3 regions of the Kitasatospora sp. MBT66 genome follow, and region 3 is predicted to be linked to each of the others. Evidence: riboswitches for the same ligand, from Rfam matches in the RefSeq annotation. Region 3 holds a riboswitch; each other region holds the start of a gene.
What was found. A riboswitch is a leader RNA that binds a small molecule or an ion and turns the genes downstream of it on or off. The one in region 3 is predicted to bind cobalamin.

Region 1 (6,014 bases), on a different contig from region 3:
TGGTACAACTCCGGGCTGCCGATCATCGACAACTCCCACCTCGACGTGGCCGCCACCGCCGCCGAGCTCGACCGGGTGATCCTGGCCCGGCTGATGGGCATCCCGGTCCGCTGAGGGGCCCGGTGGCCGGGTGCTCCGGGGGCCCGCCGGCCCGGCGGGTGTGTCGGTGCCGACTGCGATGATGGACGGGTCCTGAACGTTCGACCGGGGGAGCCGCGCCCGTGCCGGAAGGCCACATCATCCACCGCCTCGCCGCCGAGAACCACCGTGCCTTCGGCGGCCGGGCGGTCCGTGCCAGCAGCCCGCAGGGGCGGTTCGCGGACGGCGCCGCGCTGATCGACGGACGGGAGCTGGAGGCGGCGGAGGCCGTCGGCAAGCACCTGTTCCTCGGCTTCGGCGAGGACGCCTGGGTGCACATCCACCTCGGCCTGTACGGGGGCTTCGGCTTCGCCGCGATCGGCGACGGCCCGGTGCCGGCGCCGGTCGGGCTGGTCCGGCTGCGGTTGGAGAACGACGAGCACGTCGCCGATCTGCGCGGCCCCAACACCTGCGCGCTGATCACCGGCGCCGAGAAGGCCGCGGTGGCCGCCAGGCTCGGCCCCGACCCGCTGCGCGCCGACGCCGACCCGGAGGCCGCCTGGCGGCGGATGGCGGCCAGCCGGACGACGGTCGCCGCCCTGCTGATGGACCAGAAGGTGCTGGCCGGGGTGGGGAACGTCTACCGCGCCGAGGTGCTGTTCCGGCACGGCATCGATCCGCACCGGACGGGCCGCGAGCTGCTCCGGGCCGAGTGGGACGCGATCTGGGCCGACCTGGTCGCGCTGATGCGCGAGGGCGCCGGCGCGGGCCGCATCGACACCGTGCGCCCCGAGCACACCCCCGAGGCGATGGGCCGCCCGCCGCGGGTCGACGACCACGGCGGCGAGGTGTACGTCTACCGGCGGGCCGGGATGCCGTGCCTGGTCTGCGCCACCGAGGTCCGGGCGGAGGAGCACGCCTCCCGCAATCTGTTCTGGTGCCCGTCCTGCCAGCCGGCGGGTACCCCGGCCCGCTGACCGGGCCGCTGACCGGGCCGGCTCAGCCGGTGGCCGCGTCGTGCTCGGGGTGCTCGTCGTGCCCTGGGCGTTCCGGGTGCTCGGGGTGCTCCGGGTGCTCGTCGTGCTCGTGGTGCTCGGGGGAGTCGACGGCGCACGCGTCCAGCAGGGGGCGCAGGTTCGCGTCCACGAGCCGGTAGCGCACGACACGTCCCTCCTTCTCGCCGGTCACCACCCCGGCCGTCCGGAGCAGCCGCAGGGCCTGGGAGACGGCGGGGTCGCGCATGCCGGTGGCGACCGCCAGGTCGGTGACGGCGAGCGGCCCGGTGCGGTGCAGCGCGAGCAGCAGGGCGAGGCGGCCGGGGTCGGCGAGCAGCGAGAAGCGCTCGGCCCAGGAGCGGACGTGGGCGGTGTCGCCGATCGCCGCGATGGCCTCGCAGACCCGGTGCCCGTCGATGGTGCGGTGGCCCGCGCGGTCGGCCGGTACGAGATGCATACGGGCCATTCTCGCAGGCGGGACGCTGTGATCCTGGACACCTGCGCAGGTGCGCAGCCTTGCAAGGGTCACCGCCCGCCCCCTACGGTGTTGCCCGCCGTGGTGCTCGGGAAGACCGGTGACAGACCCCCAGGGGTCCCAGTCCGGAGCGGCCCTCGCCACTGTGATCGGGGGGAAGTGTCCGTACCCATGTCGCCACTGGGCGCCTCGCGCGTCTGGGAAGGCGGGTACGGGAGCCCCGTCAGCCAGGAGACCGGCCGCGGCATCTCACGAAGTATTTCCACGAGGTGCTGGAGCGTGATCCCAGGATGACCCTGCCCGAAACCGTCGCCGCCCCGGCGGCGCCCACCGCCCTGCCCACCTTCCGATGGCGGCGGGAGGACACCGTACGGACCGCCGGCCTGATGGCCGTGATCCTGGCCATGCACGTGGTGGCCTTCGGAACGCTGATCTTCCTGGTCGCGCCGGAGAAGTACGAGGTGGGCACCCAGGTCTTCGGGGTGGGCCTGGGCATCACCGCCTACACCCTCGGCATGCGGCACGCCTTCGACGCCGACCACATCGCGGTGATCGACAACACCACCCGGAAGCTGATGGCGGACGGCAAGCGGCCGGTCTCGGTCGGCTTCTGGTTCGCGCTCGGACACTCCTCGATGGTGGTCCTGATGGCCGCCCTGGTGGCGGGCGGCGCGCAACTGGCCAGCACCCTGATGGACGACGAGTCCACCACCCACCAGTGGCTGGGCGTGGTCGGCACCTCGGCCTCCGGGGCCTTCCTCTACCTGATCGGCGCGCTCAACCTGGCCGCGCTGTTCGGCATCCTCAAGGTCTTCCGCTCGATGCGGGAGGGCCGGTTCGACGAGGCCGAGCTGGAGGACCACCTCAACTCGCGCGGCCTGCTGGCCCGGGTGCTGAACCGGGCCACCCGCTCGATCACCCGCCCCGGCCAGATGTTCCCGGTCGGCATGGTGCTCGGCCTGGGCTTCGACACCGCGACCGAGGTCACCCTGATGGTGATGGCCGGCTCCGGCGCGGCCTCCGGCCTGCCCTGGTACGCGATCGTCTGCCTGCCGCTGCTGTTCGCGGCCGGCATGAGTCTGTTCGACACCCTGGACGGCACCTTCATGAACTTCGCCTACCAGTGGGCGTTCTCCAACCCGGTGCGCAAGGTCTACTACAACCTGACCATCACCGGACTGTCCATCGCGGTGGCGTTCATCATCGGGACCATCGAACTCGTCGGCGTCCTGCACGAGAAGCTGGACCTCACCGACCCGGTGACCGGCTGGATCGCGGACATCACCCTGGACAACGTCGGCTACGCCATCGTCGGCCTGTTCGTCGTCGTCTGGGGCGCCGCCATCGCCTACTGGCGCCTCGCCGGCGTCGAGCAGAAGTGGGCCGCCCCTGCCGCCCCCGGTTCGGCGCCCGGTTCGGCGCCCGTCGGCGGCGCCGAGTAGTCCCGCCCGGCTCACCGGCGGGCCTGTGCGGGAAGTCGGACCGACCGACTTCCCGCACAGGCCCGACGGGCTCAGCCGCCCGCGAACTCGCGGAGCTTGGCGCGGGTCTCCGCGTCGGTGGAGGTGATCACGGTGCCGATCATCCCGCGGGTCAGGAGCACCTTGTAGGTGTTCCGGATCAGCCGGTCGACCTCGGTATCGGGCGTGGACCGCGTGAACACCGGGTCCTTGGACGCCGTCCGGTCGGTCACCCAGCGATCCTGCCGCCACACGAGGTCCGGGCCGAGGATCACGCCGCTCCAGTCGTACTCGAAACCCTGGGCCGTGTACACGCAGCCGACCTGCCCGAAGCCGCCCGGATCGGTGGCCCAGAGCGCGGACGGCGGGGCTCCGTCCACCGCCGAGTCGCCGTGGACGTTCCACGGCCGGGACCAGTCGCCGATGACCACGTCCTGGGGGAGGGGCTCGCCCGGCTTCGGCTTCGTGGTCCACTTCCAGCAGTACCCGGCCGACATCCGGGCACCGAACCCTTCCGCGTTCCGGGTCTGCAGCAGCAGCTCCAGCTCCAGCGGTGAGTCGACGACCTGGAGCTCCATCCGGCCGTCCGGCTCCCAGACGGCCGGCTGCTCGTCCTGCAGGCCCAGCAGCCGTACCACCCAGCGCAGGTAGGCCTCGCTGCCGCCGCAACGGAACTGGCCGTCGAGCGGAACGACCTGACAGGACAGCCCCTTGTCCGCCGCGGCCTTCCGGATCTCGTCGACCGTGCCCATCTCACCCGGGCGCACAACCTGGTGCTCGTCCAGCAGGAACACCGGCACCCTCGCGGCGTCGATCAGCTCGTCGATCTGGGGCTTGCCCGTGCGGTTCGCGGCCTTGGTCCAACGGTTCGCCGAGGTCAGACGGATCCGGTGGGCCTCGTCGCAGACGAGCACGTCGAGACCGTTCCTATCGGCCGTCATGAAGCTGTTGAAGTACTTGAACAGCTGCTGGACCTCGGGCTTGCGCGCGCCCGCGACCTTGCGCATCGTCTTCGTGAAGGACTGGGAGCCCGTCGCGTGCAGCGCGCGGTGGCCGTCCCGGTAGAGCTCGCCCAACAGCGAGAGGGCGATCACGCTCTTCCCGCTGCCCGGCCCGCCGGTGATCACCACGACCTCCTTGTGGTCCGACTGCCGGGCCTTGCGGACCGCGCGCATCACCAGCTCGAACGCCTCGCGCTGCTCCTTCAGGAGGATGAAGTGCTCCCGCTCGCGGACCTCGGCGGCGGCGACGGCCATCAGCTGCCGGGACGGCTGGATCCGGCCCGCGCGCAGGGCGTCGCCGGCGGCGGAACCCGGCCCCGGGGCGAGCAGGGTGCGGAGGTGGTCGATCAGCCGCTCCCTGCGCTCCCCGGTGAACAGCCGCCCCTGCTGGTTCTGCTCCACCTCGTAGAGCCCGGACACACCGAACTCGGTCGCGTTGTGGAGGAACGCCACCCCCGCGACCAGGTGCTCGCGCCCGTCGAGGGCGCCGTTGAAGTCGCAGAGATAGCGGACGTAGTCGCGGACCTGCTCGACCGGGTTGAGCACCGGGCGCGGGTACGCGTCGACACGGCAGAGCGCGGGCGCGCCGTCCTCGGGCTCGGCGCCGGACCACTGCTTCAGCTCCACGACCACGTAGGACGGTTCGCCGGTCACCGGGTGGGTGCCGGCGAGGACGACGTCCGCCCGCTTGCTGCTGAGCGGGAGGGCGTACTCGATCAGCATCTCGACGTCGCCCAGGCCCGCTTCCCGCAGCGTCGCCGCGAGCACCGGCAGACTGCGCTCCCAGGAACGGACCTCGGATGCCGTCGGCCGGTGACCGTAGGAATGGAAGAACTGTTCGGCCAGACGCGCGGCGAGCGCTCCGGCACGGTGCTCGACGGTGACGGCGTCAGCGGTGGCACGGAACAGCAAGGCTTCCCCCCAGGCAGTACGAATCGGGGCCACCCTAACGCGGGCCACTGACATGCCCCAGGGCCCGGGGAGACCCGGCATCCGCTGTTCCGCTCGCTGGTTCGGCCGCGTACCATGACGCCGTCCCGCGCCCGAGCGTCCCTCCTGTCTCCTGGTGGCTCCTTCGTGCTCCTGCTTCAGCTCCCCGCCCGCGACCTGCTGCGCCTGCACGAGCGCGGGCTGCTCATCAGTCACCTCTCGCAGCGGCACCTGGTGTTCCGGGACAGGCTCGCCGGTCCCGGGGACGAGCGTGCCTGGCAGGCCAGTCTGATCGAACTCGCTCGCGATCTGGTCGAGGTCGACCGCGGCGATGTCCGGATGTTCGTGGAGTACCAGCCGAAGGCACTTGACGGTTCCGAGGTACCGCCCATGGACGTCCTGTTGGTCGGCCGGTTCCCGGACACCGACCGTGACTCGGTGTTGATCGTGGAGCTCAAGCAGTGGCGCGAGGCGGTCCGCAGCGAGGCCGATCCGGCCAAGTACGAGGTGCCGGGGATCAGGAAGCCCAAGGGGCACCCGGTCCAGCAGGTCCGTCGGTCGTACCGGTTCCTCACGGGTCCTGGAGGGATCCTGCACGGACTGACGATCGAGATCGCCGGGTTCTCCTACCTGCACAACGCCGAGGACGAGCAGGTCGCCGACCTGCTCAACGCTCCGGAGGCCACTGGGAGTGACGGGCTGTGCTTCACCTCGGACAGTCGGGACGACCTCCGTCGACTGCTGCTCCAGCGCTTCGCCGCCGGTGACACCGAGGCAGCCGCCGAGCGCATGATCGACCGCATCGGTATCCGCAACACACCGCTGCTGGAAGCGATGATGAAGTCGCGCGGGGAGGACACGGTGTTCACGCTGCGCGGGGCGCAGCAGACCGTGGTGGACGACGTGCTGCGGACGCTCACCCGGATCTACGACCGGGACGAGCGGGGCAAGCACGTGATCGTCGTCACCGGCGGGGCCGGGACGGGAAAGAGTGCCATTGCGCTCGAACTGCGCAACCGCCTGCTCAACGACCGCTACCGGGTGGGCTACGCGACCGGGGCGAGGGCTTTCCAGG
Region 2 (6,014 bases), on a different contig from region 3:
TTCGAGCACGAGCACGCCGCGTTCGACTCACCGCTGTTCGGACTCCCGAACGCCCTGCTGACGCCGCACGTCGCGGGAATGACCCGCAGCGCGATGGCCGAGGCCGCCGTCCGCTGCGCCGACCACATCGCCGCGCTGCTGTACGGGCGTCCGGACGGCGTTCCGGTGGCGAACGGCTGACGGCTGGCGGCTGGCGGCTGACGGCTGACGGCTGGCGGCTGGCGGCTGGCGGACCGTCGGTCCCGACCCTGCCGTTCGGCAGGGTGGGAGCGCCCGGGTGGGCTCGGTAATTGTGCCGATCGGCACATGTGCGGGTGGGGGTGCCGCGACCAGGATTGGGGGCATCGAGAGGGCGGCCGACCGGGCCGCCGGGGAGGGAGACCCACCGTGTTCCGCATTCGTACCAGCATTCGTACCCGTAACCGTGCCGCCGTCCGGACCGCCCGGGCGACCGCTGCCGCCGGGCTGGCCCTCGCGGCGCTCACGGGCGTCGCACCGGCCTCCGCCGACGCCCTGTCCGTCCCCGGGTCGGACAGCTCCGTACCCGACGGCCGGGACGGCCGGGCCGAGCGACCGGCCAGCGTCAGCGGCAAGGCCCGGGTCTCGTACGCCTTCTCCCCGGACGACGAGATCTGGTTCACCGTCGACGCCCGGGCGAAGCCGTACTCCCGCCCGCTCCCGGGCACCAAGGCGCCCGACGGACTGCCCACCGACGCCGTCGGCACGGTCCGCTACTCGCACCGCGTGGCCGCCACCGGCGTGGTCTACAGCGCCGAGGCCGCGGTGGACTGCCTGAGCACCGGCGGCCCGGTCGCCACCCTGACCGCCGTCGTCACCACCTCGGACACCGGGAACGCCAACGAGAGGATCGGTCTGAGCATCTACCGGGGCAGCGGCCGCGACGGCGCCCGCCTCGGCTTCTCCTGGGGCGTGGCCAATCTCGACATGGGTCCCGACCAGAAGCCCTACCAGCCGGTGGTCGGCACCTGCATGGCCCCGGCCCCGTTCGCCCCGGTGATACGGGGCGGCTTCACCGTCCACCACGTGGAACTGGAGGCCCCGAAGGCGCCCGGCCGGTAGGGCACGGTCCGCCCGGTCGCCGGGGCGTGGCCCGCCCGACGGACACCGTGCGGACGCCGGCCGATCTCCAGGCCGAGCGTCCGCACGGAGAACCCACCGGGCGGGTCCGGGGTCAGGGCGCGGTGATGCCCGGCTGGGCACCGGCACCGAAGGACCAGCCCTCGACCTCGCCCGGGGCCGGGTTGTAGGAGCCGGCGCCGAGGTTGCTGTAGGACCACGGGCCGCCGTGCGCGGCGTGCCAGTACGACCAGTAGGCGGTGCCGGTCGGGTTGGTGCAGGTCGTCGGCAGGGTGTTGATCTTGCAGACGAAGCCCGGGAAGCGCGGGTGGAAGGCGTAGGAGAAACCGGCGCCGGTCAGGGCGGCGAGGCCGCTGGCCGGGTCCCCAGGGGCGCAGCCGGTCTCGATGCCGCCACCGAGGGCGGTGAAGTCGACGACGACGGTGACCCCGGAGCTGCCGGAGCAGGCGGCGGCCCGGGCCGGCGGGGCGGTCGCGGTGGAGACGCCGAGCAGGCCGGCGGTGAGGGCCGCGGCGGCGGCGAAGGCGCCGAGGGTACGGCGGGCGGGACGGGCGGAGGTGGTCATGGGGGTGCTCCTCGGGTGCGGCGGACGGCGGTGCGGGGTCACGGGCGGGCGACCGTCAGGGGCGCGCGGCCGGGGCCGGGCAGGCCAGGGTGGGGGCGGACGGGCGGGCGCCGTGGGCGCTGAGGCCGGCGAGGCCCTGACCGGAGAGGCCGAGGACGGCCTGAGCGGTGGCCCGGGCGGCGTTGGCGGGGTTGAAGCCGCTCGCGTCGTAGGCGACGGCGCCGCGCACGGCGGGATCGGCCGAGCAGCCCTGCTGGAGCTTCACCAGGCTGCTCCAGCCCTTGAGGCCGCTGACGAACCGGCCGCCGGGGAGCAGGGCGGCGGTGGCCAGGCCGGTGCTGTTGGCGTTGGAGGCGGTGGCACCGGCCGCGGCGAAACCGCCGTCGGTGTTCTGGTGGGCCGTCAGCCAGTCCAGGCCGGCCTTGGCCTTGGCGCTGCGGCCGGTGGCGGCGAGGGCCTGGGCCGCGAGTGCGGTGGCGTCGGTGTCGGCGGTGCAGGTGGCCTGCCCGAAGGCGACCGGGAAGCCGCCGTCGGCGCACTGGGAGGCGGCCAGGAAGTCGACGGCGGAGGCCGGGGCCCCGCCGGGGGTGCGCTGGAGGGCGATCAGGGCGAGGGACTGGCCGAAGGCGTTGCTGTAGTCGCCCCACTGGGAGCGGTCGGAGAATCGGCCGCTCGGCGTCAGGAGGGAGCGCAGCCGGGCGGGCAGGTCGACGCCGCCGAAGGCCGACGGGGCGGTGCCGCGCACCTCGGCGGCCAGCAGGAGCTTGGCGGTGGCACCGGCGTAGGCCTCGGTGGTGCCGTCGCCGAGGTAGCCGCTCAGGATCTCGGGCCGGGCGAGCCAGGCGGTGGCGCGGGCGGCGGCCTCGTCGGCGCTGCCGGCGGCGGCGAAGGCGAGCACGGCGTCGATGGTGAGGCCCTGGTCGGGGTAGGCGGTGCCGTCGAAGACCGACTCGAAGTGGTCGCCGTTGACGAGCTGGCGGGCCAGCCAGCCGGCCGCGGCGGCGTCCGGGCGGTAGGTGGCGGCGTCACCGGAGGCCGAGGAGACCGAGGAGGCCGGGGCGGTGGGGGCCGGGGCCGGGGTGGCGGCCTGGGCGGCGGTGACGGCCGGGAGGGTGGCGGTCAGGGCCAGCGCGGATATCGCGAGCAGACGGAGCGGGCGGCGGCGGAGCGCGGAGGCGGACATGCGAGGCCTTTCCGGGCCTGGGCGCACGGGCGGCCACCGGCGACCGTGCGGGGCGAGCTGCCCGACGGCTCCGGGAGCCCCTGGCCGCAGACCACGACGGGAGGAGGGGACACACACCTCCGCCGACGGGTACTCGGGCTCGCCGCCGACTGCCGTCGGCGGCCTACCGTTGCGGGTCAGCGCCGGAATTCGACCGGACTTCCCCCGACGGCGGAGTCAGAACATGACGGCTCATGATGTCGGCTCGGCTGAGAGAGGGTCAAGGCCGGTTCGGGGTCGGACCGCCGGGGGTGCGGGGCGCACCGGTCCGGTCGTGCACGGCGCGCGGCACGCGGCACGCGGCGGCCCGGTGAGGACAGGGACCCGCCCGACCGCCGCAGGGATGCGGCGGCCGGGCGGGAGACCGGGGCGGACGGGGTCCGGGCTTCGGGGTCGAGAGCCCTGGTGCGGACCCCGGGGCAGCCGCCTCCGGTCAGCAGGTGCCGGCCGCGCGCTCGCGCACGACCAGATCGGTGCGCCCCGCCGTGGCGTCCAGCCAGACCACCCGGGTCCCCCGGTCGGCCACCGGGGAGTACTGGCCGCCCCGGTTGCAGGACATCCGCTCGGGGGTGCCGCCGGTGAGCGGGAGCTGCCAGAGCTTGGGCAGGTCGGTGTTCCTGGTCTCCCCCCGCGCGGCCTCGGCGAAGGTGACCGCCCGGTCGGAGGCGGTGAGGCCGGTGATCCGGCGCGGCTCGGTGCCGGTGCCGGGCCGGGGACCGGCGGGCAGGAGGTCGGTCGCTCCGGAGCCGTCCAGCGCGCCGGAGCGGATCGTGCTGCCCTTCGTCCGGTCGAAGGGCGTCTCCACCCACAGCAGTCGGCCGCCGGCCAGTCGGAGGCTGCCGACCGCGGTCTCGCCGGCGGCGTGCGCGTCGTCCACCACGTACTGGGCGACGACCTTGCCGGCGGCGAGCGAGTAGACGGTCGGCGCACTCACGGTCCGCTCACCGACCTCCCAGCTCTCGGTCCAGGCGAGCAGGCCGTCGTGGAAGGCCAGCCCGGCGGCCCGGTGGCCCTCCGGCAGCGCGATCGGCACCACCGGAGCCCCGGCGTGGGAGAGCACCGGCCCACTGCGGCCGGTCGCGTGGTCCGTCAGCAGGAAGGCGACATCACCGCCGGAGACCCGGACGTCGGCGACGAACCGGTTCGCGCCGGGGTGGACGCTGCGCACCGGCCCACCGTTGAGCGGCCGGGCCAGCACCTCCATGCCCCAGTTGCCGTCGGCCCCCGGTCCCATCGCCACCCAGGCAGCGATCGTGCCGTCGGTGGCGGGCCAGCCGTGCGAGCGGCCGTCCTCCGGGCTGAGCCGGACGGGCTCGGCGGAGCCGGTGACGGCGCCCGTGTGGACGGCCATGCTGCCCTTGGCGCCCTTGTCCGCGGTGGCCGCCACCCAGCGGCCGGCGGCGACATCCGGTGCCACGCTCTCGGTGGAGAGTTCGCGCAGCAGCGGGCGGCTGTCCACGCCGATCCGGCGCTGCCAGCCTTCCTTGATCCCGTGGGCGTCGAAGGCCGCGGCCACGGTGCGGAGTTGGGCACGGTCGAGGCCGAGCGCGCGGCCCGCGGCGAGCACCGCGTTGCGGGCGTCGACGAAGTCGTCCAGCGGGGTGAGGTACTCGGCGAGCGCGCGGTAGACCAGGCGGTCGGCGAGCAGCGGGTCGAGGCTGCGCCGGATGTCCCACAACGCGCCGGAGACGATGGTGGAGTTGATGTGGATGCCGCCGCTGTCGACCCCGGCGGGCGCCCCGACGTAGTCCGCGACGGTGGTGCGGCGGTCGTCCAGCCGGCGGCCGGCGCAGGCCTCGGGGGTGCCGGTGCGGCAGAGGTCCTCGCCGAGCAGCGCCGCCCTGGGGTCGGTCATCGGGATGCCTCGGCCGGTCACCTCGATGGCGTTGCCGAAGTAGTCGGCGACGGCCTCGTTGAGGGCACCGGACTGGCCGAGGTCGACGAAGTCCGCGGTGTACTTGACGACGCCGTGCGTCATCTCGTGGCCGGCCACGTCGCGTGCGACGGCGAACGGGCGGAACTTGGCGCTGCCGCCCCCGTAGACCATCTTCGTGCCGTCCCAGTAGGCGTTGTCCATGGGCGCGCCGTTGCTGGTGACGTTGACGACGGAGACGATCGGTCCGGCCTTGCCGTCGATCCCTTCGCGGCCCAGGCGGTCGCGGTAGAAGTCGTAGACGGCGGCGGCGTTGAGGTGGGCGTCGGTGGCGCCGCTGGTGCCGGTGGCGGCCGGGAAGTCGGTGGTCGCCGAGGCGGCCGGGAGGACGTCGGCGGGCAGTCGGCGGAAGTCCTGCTCGTCCCGGCCGGCCGCGTCGTAGGTGGTGACGGTGGCGGGGTGGGTGAGGTCGACGAGCTGGTAGGTGCCGTCCGGGAGTCGGCCGATGTTCACCCGGGCGGGGCGGCCGAGGGCGTCGGGCGCGGTGCCGGTGGCGGGTTCGAGGGCCGGGGCGGCGGCTGCCGCGTCGGTGGATGCCACGGCGGCCGGGGCGTCGAGCGGGTACGGGGCGCGCACCTGGTAGGAGAGCGCGACCTCCCCTACCGAGGCGTCCACGAACACCTCCTGCGCCTTCGTCGCCCAGGCCACCGGGTCGCTCCCGCGCACCGTGAAGTGTCGGGCGAGCCGGCCGGAGCCGCCGGGCAGCACCACCAGGCCGTGGTCCTCGGCCGTCGCGCCGGCCCGGGCCGCCCCGTCCTGGACCGCGCCGATCGCGAGCTGTCGCAGTGCCTCGTCCGGCACGGTCTGCGCGGTCGGTGCGGTGAGCCCGGTGAAGTACTTGCCGCCGGCCGACTCGACCCGCTGCCCGGCGCCCTCGCCGACCAGGTGGACCAGGTACCTGGCCCCGAATACGGGTATGCCGCCGTGCCGCTGCTCGAACCGGACGGTGCGCCGGCCGTCGGCGGCACGCTCGACACCGGCCTCGGCGAGCTGCGCGGGGTCGACCCGGTAGCGGTCCTGATGGGCGGCCAGGTGGGCGCGGGCCGCCTCGGCCGGGTTGTCGCCGGGGGCCGCCTCGGCGAGGCCGGTGACCAGCTGCGGAGCGGCGGTGTCCGACCCGGCGACCAGCCCGGGCACCGGGTCGGCCTCGGCGGACGGCCCACCGGCCGGTCCGGCGAACGCGGGCGGCACAGCCA
Region 3 (6,014 bases):
CGTACGCCCTGGCCGGCCGCCCGCTCCCGGGCCTCCGGCACCAGGTCGTGGCCGGTGACGGTGTGGCCCGCCCCGACCAGGTTGGCGGCCATCGGGCCACCCATGTTGCCGAGTCCGACGAATCCGATCCGGTGGGTCACCAGCGCTCCAGGGGGGTGAGGTCGGCGAGGCCGAGTTCGCGCTCGCCCAGCGGGGCGAACCAGCGGGCCACGGCGGCGGGGTCGACGGCGTCCAGCGTGGCCGGACTCCAGTGCGGGGTGCGGTCCTTGTCGATCACCTGGGCCCGGATGCCCTCGGCGAGGTCCGGGGTGGCCAGGGCGGCGCAGGAGCTGCGGTACTCCTGGTCGAGCACCGCCTCCAGCGGGCCCAGCTCCCGGGCCCGGCGGAGCGCGGCCAGCGTCGCCTTGACCGCCGTCGGCGCGTTGGCGGTGATCCGCTCGGCCGCCTCCTTCGCCTCCGGTTCGCCACTGGTGCCGAGCCGTTCGAGGATCTCCTCGACGGTGTCGGCCGCGTAGCAGGTGTCGATCCACCCCCGCTGCCGCTCCAGCCGTCCGGGCGGCGGCTGTTCGACGTGCCGGGCGAGCGCGTCGTGGACGCTCGACTCGGCCAGGTCGTCGAGCAGGGCGGGCAGTCGCCCGGACGGTACGAAGTGGTCGGCGAGGCCGCAGAGCAGCGCGTCCGCGGCGCCGGCCGAGCCGGCGGTCAGCGCGAGGTGGGTGCCCAGCTCGCCGGGCGCCAGCGCGAGCAGATAGGTGCCGCCGACGTCGGGGACGAAGCCGATGCCCGCCTCGGGCATGGCGATCCTGGTGCGCTCGGTGACGATCCGGACGCTGCCGTGGGCGGAGACCCCGACCCCGCCGCCCATCACGATGCCGTCCATCACCGCGACATAGGGCTTGGGGTAGCGGGCGATCCTGGCGTTGAGGCGGTACTCGTCGCGCCAGAACTCCTCGACCTCGCGCGGGTCGCCGCCGGTCGCGGCGCGGTGGATGGCGACGATGTCGCCGCCGGCGCAGAAGGCCCGGTCGCCGGCCCCGGTGACGACGACGGTCGCGACCCGCGGGTCCTGCTCCCAGTCGTCCAGGGCGGCCGCGATCCGCCGCACCATCCCGTGGGTGAGGGCGTTGAGGGCGGTGGGGCGGTTGAGGACGATCAGTCCGGTCCGGCCCTCGCGCTGCACCAGGACCTCCTCGGTCCCGCTCCCGGTCCTGACGCCGCTCCCGGCGCCGTTCCCGCTTGTGCTCCCGTTCCCGGTCATCAGGCGGCCCCGGTCAGGCCGCGGGCGACGATGACGCGCATGATCTCGTTGGTCCCTTCCAGGATCTGGTGCACCCGCAGGTCGCGGACGATCTTCTCGATGCCGTACTCGGCCAGGTAGCCGTAACCGCCGTGCAGTTGGAGCGCCTGGTCGGCCACCTCGAAGCCGGTGTCGGTGGCGTGCCGCTTGGCCATCGCGCACAGCTGCGGGGCCCGGGCGTCGCCCCGGTCCAGGGCGTCGGCGGCCCGCCACAGCAGGGCCCGGGCGGCCTCCAGTTCGGTGGCCATGTCGGCGAGGCGGAACTGCAGCGCCTGGGCGTGCAGCAGCCGGGCGCCGAAGGCCTCGCGTTCGGCGAGGTGGGCCACGGTGCGCTCCAGCGCGCTCTGGGCGCCGCCGAGCGAGCAGGCGGCGATGCCGAGGCGGCCGCCGTTGAGGCCGCCCATGGCGATCCTGAAGCCCTCCCCCTCGGCGCCGAGCAGCCGGTCGGCGGGCAGCCGCACGCCGTCCAGCACCACCTGCCGGGTCGGCTGGGCGTTCCAGCCCATCTTGCGCTCGTTGGCGCCGAAGGACAGGCCCGGGTCGTCCCGGTCGACCAGGAAGGCCGAGATGCCCTTCGGCCCGGGCCCGCCGGTGCGCGCCATGACCAGGTAGACCTGGGCGCTGCCGGCGCCGGAGATGAACTGCTTGACGCCGTCCAGCACCCAGTGCTCGCCGTCCCGGACGGCCCGGGTGGTGAGCGCGGCGGCGTCGGAGCCGGCGCCGGGCTCGGTCAGGCAGTAGCTGGCGAGGTCCTCGGCCGTGCAGAGCCGGGGCAGCCAGCGGGCGCGCTGGGCGTCGTCGCCGTGGCGGTCGACCATCCAGGCGACCATGTTGTGGATGGAGAGGTAGGCGGCGATGGACGGGCAGCCGGTGGCGAGGGCCTCGAAGGCGACCGCGCCGTCGCGGCGGGTGAGGCCGGAGCCGCCGGACTCCTCCCGCACGTAGACGCCGGCCAGGCCGAGTTCGCCGGCCTTGCGCAGCACGTCGACCGGGAAGTGCTTGGTGTGGTCCCACTCCACGGCGTTCGGGGCGAGGTGCTCGTCGGCGAAGGCCCTGGTGGTCGCGGCGATCGCGCGCTGGTCGTCGGTGAGATCGTGCACGGCGCTCATCCCATCGTCGGCATGGTGAAGCTGGCGCCTTCCTTGACCCCGGAGGGCCAGCGCGAGGTCACCGTGCGGGTGCGGGTGTAGAAGCGGATCGAGTCCGGGCCGTGCTGGTTGAGGTCGCCGAAACCGGAGCGCTTCCAGCCGCCGAAGGTGTGGTAGGCGATCGGCACCGGGATCGGCACGTTGACGCCGACCATGCCGGTGTTGACCCGGCGGGTGAAGTCGCGGGCGGTGTCTCCGTCGCGGGTGTAGATGGCCACGCCGTTGCCGAACTCGTGCTCGCTGGGCAGGCGCAGGGCTTCCTCGTAGTCGGCGGCGCGGACCACGCTCAGCACCGGGCCGAAGATCTCCTCGCGGTGGATGCGCATCCCCGGCGTCACCCGGTCGAACAGCGAGGGGCCGAGGAAGAAGCCCTCCTCGTGGCCCTCCAGCCGGAAGTCGCGTCCGTCGACGACGAGTTCGGCGCCCTCCTCGACCCCGAGGTCCAGGTAGCCGCGGACCCGCTCCAGCGCGTCCCGGCCGACCAGCGGGCCGAAGTCCGCAGCGGGGTCGTCCGAGCGGCCGACCTTCAGCGCGCCGATCCGCTCGACCAGCTTGGCCACCAGGGCGTCGGCGGTCTCCTCGCCGACCGGGACGGCCACCGAGATCGCCATGCAGCGCTCGCCCGCCGAGCCGTAGCCGGCGCCGACCAGCGCGTCCGCCGCCTGGTCGAGGTCGGCGTCGGGCATCACGATCATGTGGTTCTTGGCGCCGCCGAAGCACTGGGCGCGCTTGCCGTGGGCGGCCGCGGTCGCGTAGACGTACTGGGCGATCGGGGTGGAGCCGACGAAGCCGACCGCCTGCACCCGGGGATCCTCCAGCAGGGTGTCGACGGCCTCCTTGCCGCCGTTCACCACGTTCAGCACGCCGGGCGGCAGTCCGGCCTCCAGGAACAGTTCGGCGAGCCGCAGCGGCACCGAGGGGTCGCGCTCGGAGGGCTTGAGCACGAAGGCGTTGCCGCAGGCCAGCGCGGGTGCGGCCTTCCAGAGCGGGATCATCGCGGGGAAGTTGAACGGGGTGATGCCGGCGACCACGCCGAGCGGCTGGCGCATCGAGTACACGTCGATGCCGGTGCCGGCGTTGTCGGTGAACTCGCCCTTGAGCAGGTGCGGGATCCCGGCCGCGAACTCGACCACCTCCAGGCCGCGCTGGAGGTCCCCGTGGGCGTCGGCGACGGTCTTGCCGTGCTCGGCGGAGAGCAGCCGGGCGAGCGATTCCCGCTCCTGCTCGACGAGTTGGAGGAAGCGCAGCAGCACCCGGGCCCGGCGCTGCGGGTTCCAGGCCGCCCACGCGGGCTGGGCCTGCGCCGCGTCGGCGATCACGGCCTCGACCTCGGCGCGGCTCGCGAGCGGCACCCGGGCCTGGACGCGGCCGGTGTTGGGGTCGTGGACGTCGCCGAAGCGGCCGGAGGTGCCGGCGGTGCGCTTGCCGCCGACGAAGTGGGTGAGTTCGGGGACGATCGACTCGGGGACGATCGACTCGGGGGTGGTCGACTCGGGGGTGGTCGGGTCGGGGAGCATTGATTCCTTCTCTCGTCAGGATGGGGAGAGGAGGAGTGGAGGCCGCGCCGGTGCGCGGGCGCACGGTGGTGCACCCGGCGGCAGGACGGCGGCGGCGGACGAACCGTCAGCGCGGGTGCGCCCCGGGGTTCGTCGGCACGGCAGAGCCGGGGGCGGTGGAACGCGAGCAGCCCGGATTCATGCGTGTCGTCTCCATCCTCGTGGAAAACACGGACCTTCCGCGGCCGGTATCCTGACTCCCGGATCGACGCGCGCCCCCGGGCCTTCCCGGCTGGCTGCCAGTGGCCGAACTCCTGCGAGGACGAACTCCCCGGTCACAGTGGCGGGACCGTGCCGGACTTTCACCGGCTTCCCTGACACCGCGGACCTGTTCCGACCATATAGTTGGACGTCCTAGTAAGTCCAGAGCCCCTTGCCGTCCGGGCGCGTCGGAGCACGCACCACCGGGAACGCGACGGGCCCCGGGGAGCACCCCGGGGCCCGGACGGCAGTCGACGCGACGTCAGACAGCCTCACCAGGAAGCGTCTTCACTCGGCGGCGTGGACCAGCTCGCCCCCGACATAGGTGCGCAGCACCCGGGCGGAGGCGATCTCCTCGGGCGGGCCGGTGAGGATGTCGCGGTCCAGGACGACCAGGTCGGCCAGCAGACCGGGCGCGAGCACCCCGGCGTCGTCGTGCCCGTTCACATGGGCGGTGCCCGCCGTGTAAGCGGCGATCGCCGAGGCCAGGTCGAGCCGCTGCTCGGGCAGGAACACCCGGTCGTCCTCGGCCTCCGGCTCCCGCCGGTTGACCGCGACGTGCAGACCGGCCAGCGGGTCCGGGCTGCTCACCGGCCAGTCGCTGCCCGCCGCCAGGGTGGCCCCGGCCCGCAGCAGCGCGCCGAACGGGTACTGCCAGGCGGCGCGCTCCGGGCCGAGGAAGGGGATGGTCAGCTCGTCCATCTGCGGCTCGTGCGCCGCCCACAGCGGCTGGATGTTGGCGATCGCGCCGAGCCGGGCGAACCGGGGCAGGTCGTCCGGGTGGACCACCTGGAGGTGGGCGAGGTGGTGGCGGGTGTCGCGCCGGCCGTTGGCGGCACGGGCGGCCTCGACCGCGTCCAGCGCCTCGCGCACTGCCCGGTCGCCGAGGGCGTGGAAGTGCACCTGGAAGTCCAGCGCGTCGAGTGCGGTCACGTACTCGCGCAGGGCGAGCGGATCGACGAAGCTGAGGCCGGAGTTGGCGGTGGCGCAGCCGCAGCCGTCCAGATAGGGGCTGGTCATCGCGGCGGTGAAGTTCTCCGCGATGCCGTCCTGCATGATCTTCACCGAGCCGGCCCGGAACCTGCCGTGGGCGGACTCGGCGCGGCGCTCGACGAGTTCGGCGATCTGCTCGGCGCCCCGCTCGCGCTCCCACCAGAGCGCGCCGTTCACCCGGGCGGTCAGCGCACCGGAGCGCGCGGCCGCCAGATAGGCGTCCGACGGGTCCGGCTGGCCGTTGAACTCGCCGAGCAGCGCGTCCTGCCAGCCGGTGATGCCGAGCGAGTGCAGCAGCCGCTGCGCCCGCAGCAGCCCCTCCAGCCGGTCGGCGGCGGTGATCGGCGGCACCAGCCGGGCCACCAGGCCGGTGGCGCCCTCCTGGAGCACCCCGCTCGGGGTGCCGTCGGCCTCGCGCTCGATCCGGCCGTCCGCCGGGTCGGGGGTGTCGCGGTCGACGCCGGCGAGTTCCAGCGCCCGGGTGTTGGCCCAGGCGCCGTGGTGGTCCCGGTTGGTGAGGTAGACCGGACGGTCCGGGACGGCGGAGTCGAGCAGTTGCCGGGTCGGCAGGCCGCCCTCGAAGCTCTCCATCGACCAGCCGCTGCCGGTGATCCACTCCTGCTCGGGGTTGGCGTCGGCGTAGGCGCGGATCCGCTCCAGGTAGTCGGCCACGCCGACGGTGCCGGTGAGGTCGCAGACCGCCAACTCGGTGCCGCCGAAGACGGCGTGGATGTGCGCGTCCTGGAAGCCCGGCAGCAGCAGCTTGCCGGAGAGGTCGACGACCTCGGTGTCCGGGCCGATCAGGTCCCGGACCTCGTC

Region 1: it holds a riboswitch for cobalamin, as region 3 does, so the genes downstream of both, BI06_RS25010 (HoxN/HupN/NixA family nickel/cobalt transporter) here and BI06_RS01720 (CoA-acylating methylmalonate-semialdehyde dehydrogenase) in region 3, are expected to answer to the same signal.
Region 2: it holds a riboswitch for cobalamin, as region 3 does, so the genes downstream of both, BI06_RS54660 (prenyltransferase/squalene oxidase repeat-containing protein) here and BI06_RS01720 (CoA-acylating methylmalonate-semialdehyde dehydrogenase) in region 3, are expected to answer to the same signal.

What each region holds. Positions count from the first base shown of each region.
Region 1 covers NZ_JAIY01000010.1:91,695-97,708, reverse strand. Annotated here, with positions in the region: partial or broken gene BI06_RS25025 (hypothetical protein) at 1-114, shown strand, start outside; gene BI06_RS25020 (Fpg/Nei family DNA glycosylase) at 222-1,055, shown strand; partial or broken gene BI06_RS25015 (ArsR/SmtB family transcription factor) at 1,195-1,530, opposite strand; cobalamin riboswitch at 1,614-1,807, shown strand; gene BI06_RS25010 (HoxN/HupN/NixA family nickel/cobalt transporter) at 1,839-2,990, shown strand; gene BI06_RS25005 (DUF2075 domain-containing protein) at 3,062-4,921, opposite strand; gene BI06_RS25000 (DUF2075 domain-containing protein) at 5,087-6,014, shown strand, end outside.
Region 2 covers NZ_JAIY01000003.1:840,680-846,693, reverse strand. Annotated here, with positions in the region: gene BI06_RS05810 (D-isomer specific 2-hydroxyacid dehydrogenase family protein) at 1-180, shown strand, start outside; gene BI06_RS05805 (hypothetical protein) at 388-1,080, shown strand; gene BI06_RS05800 (hypothetical protein) at 1,193-1,663, opposite strand; gene BI06_RS54660 (prenyltransferase/squalene oxidase repeat-containing protein) at 1,719-2,846, opposite strand; cobalamin riboswitch at 2,953-3,092, opposite strand; gene BI06_RS05790 (M4 family metallopeptidase) at 3,319-6,014, opposite strand, start outside.
Region 3 covers NZ_JAIY01000002.1:64,918-70,931, reverse strand. Annotated here, with positions in the region: gene mmsB (3-hydroxyisobutyrate dehydrogenase) at 1-140, opposite strand, end outside; gene BI06_RS01730 (enoyl-CoA hydratase/isomerase family protein) at 137-1,258, opposite strand; gene BI06_RS01725 (acyl-CoA dehydrogenase family protein) at 1,258-2,406, opposite strand; gene BI06_RS01720 (CoA-acylating methylmalonate-semialdehyde dehydrogenase) at 2,403-3,902, opposite strand; cobalamin riboswitch at 4,167-4,358, opposite strand; gene BI06_RS01715 (amidohydrolase) at 4,491-6,014, opposite strand, start outside.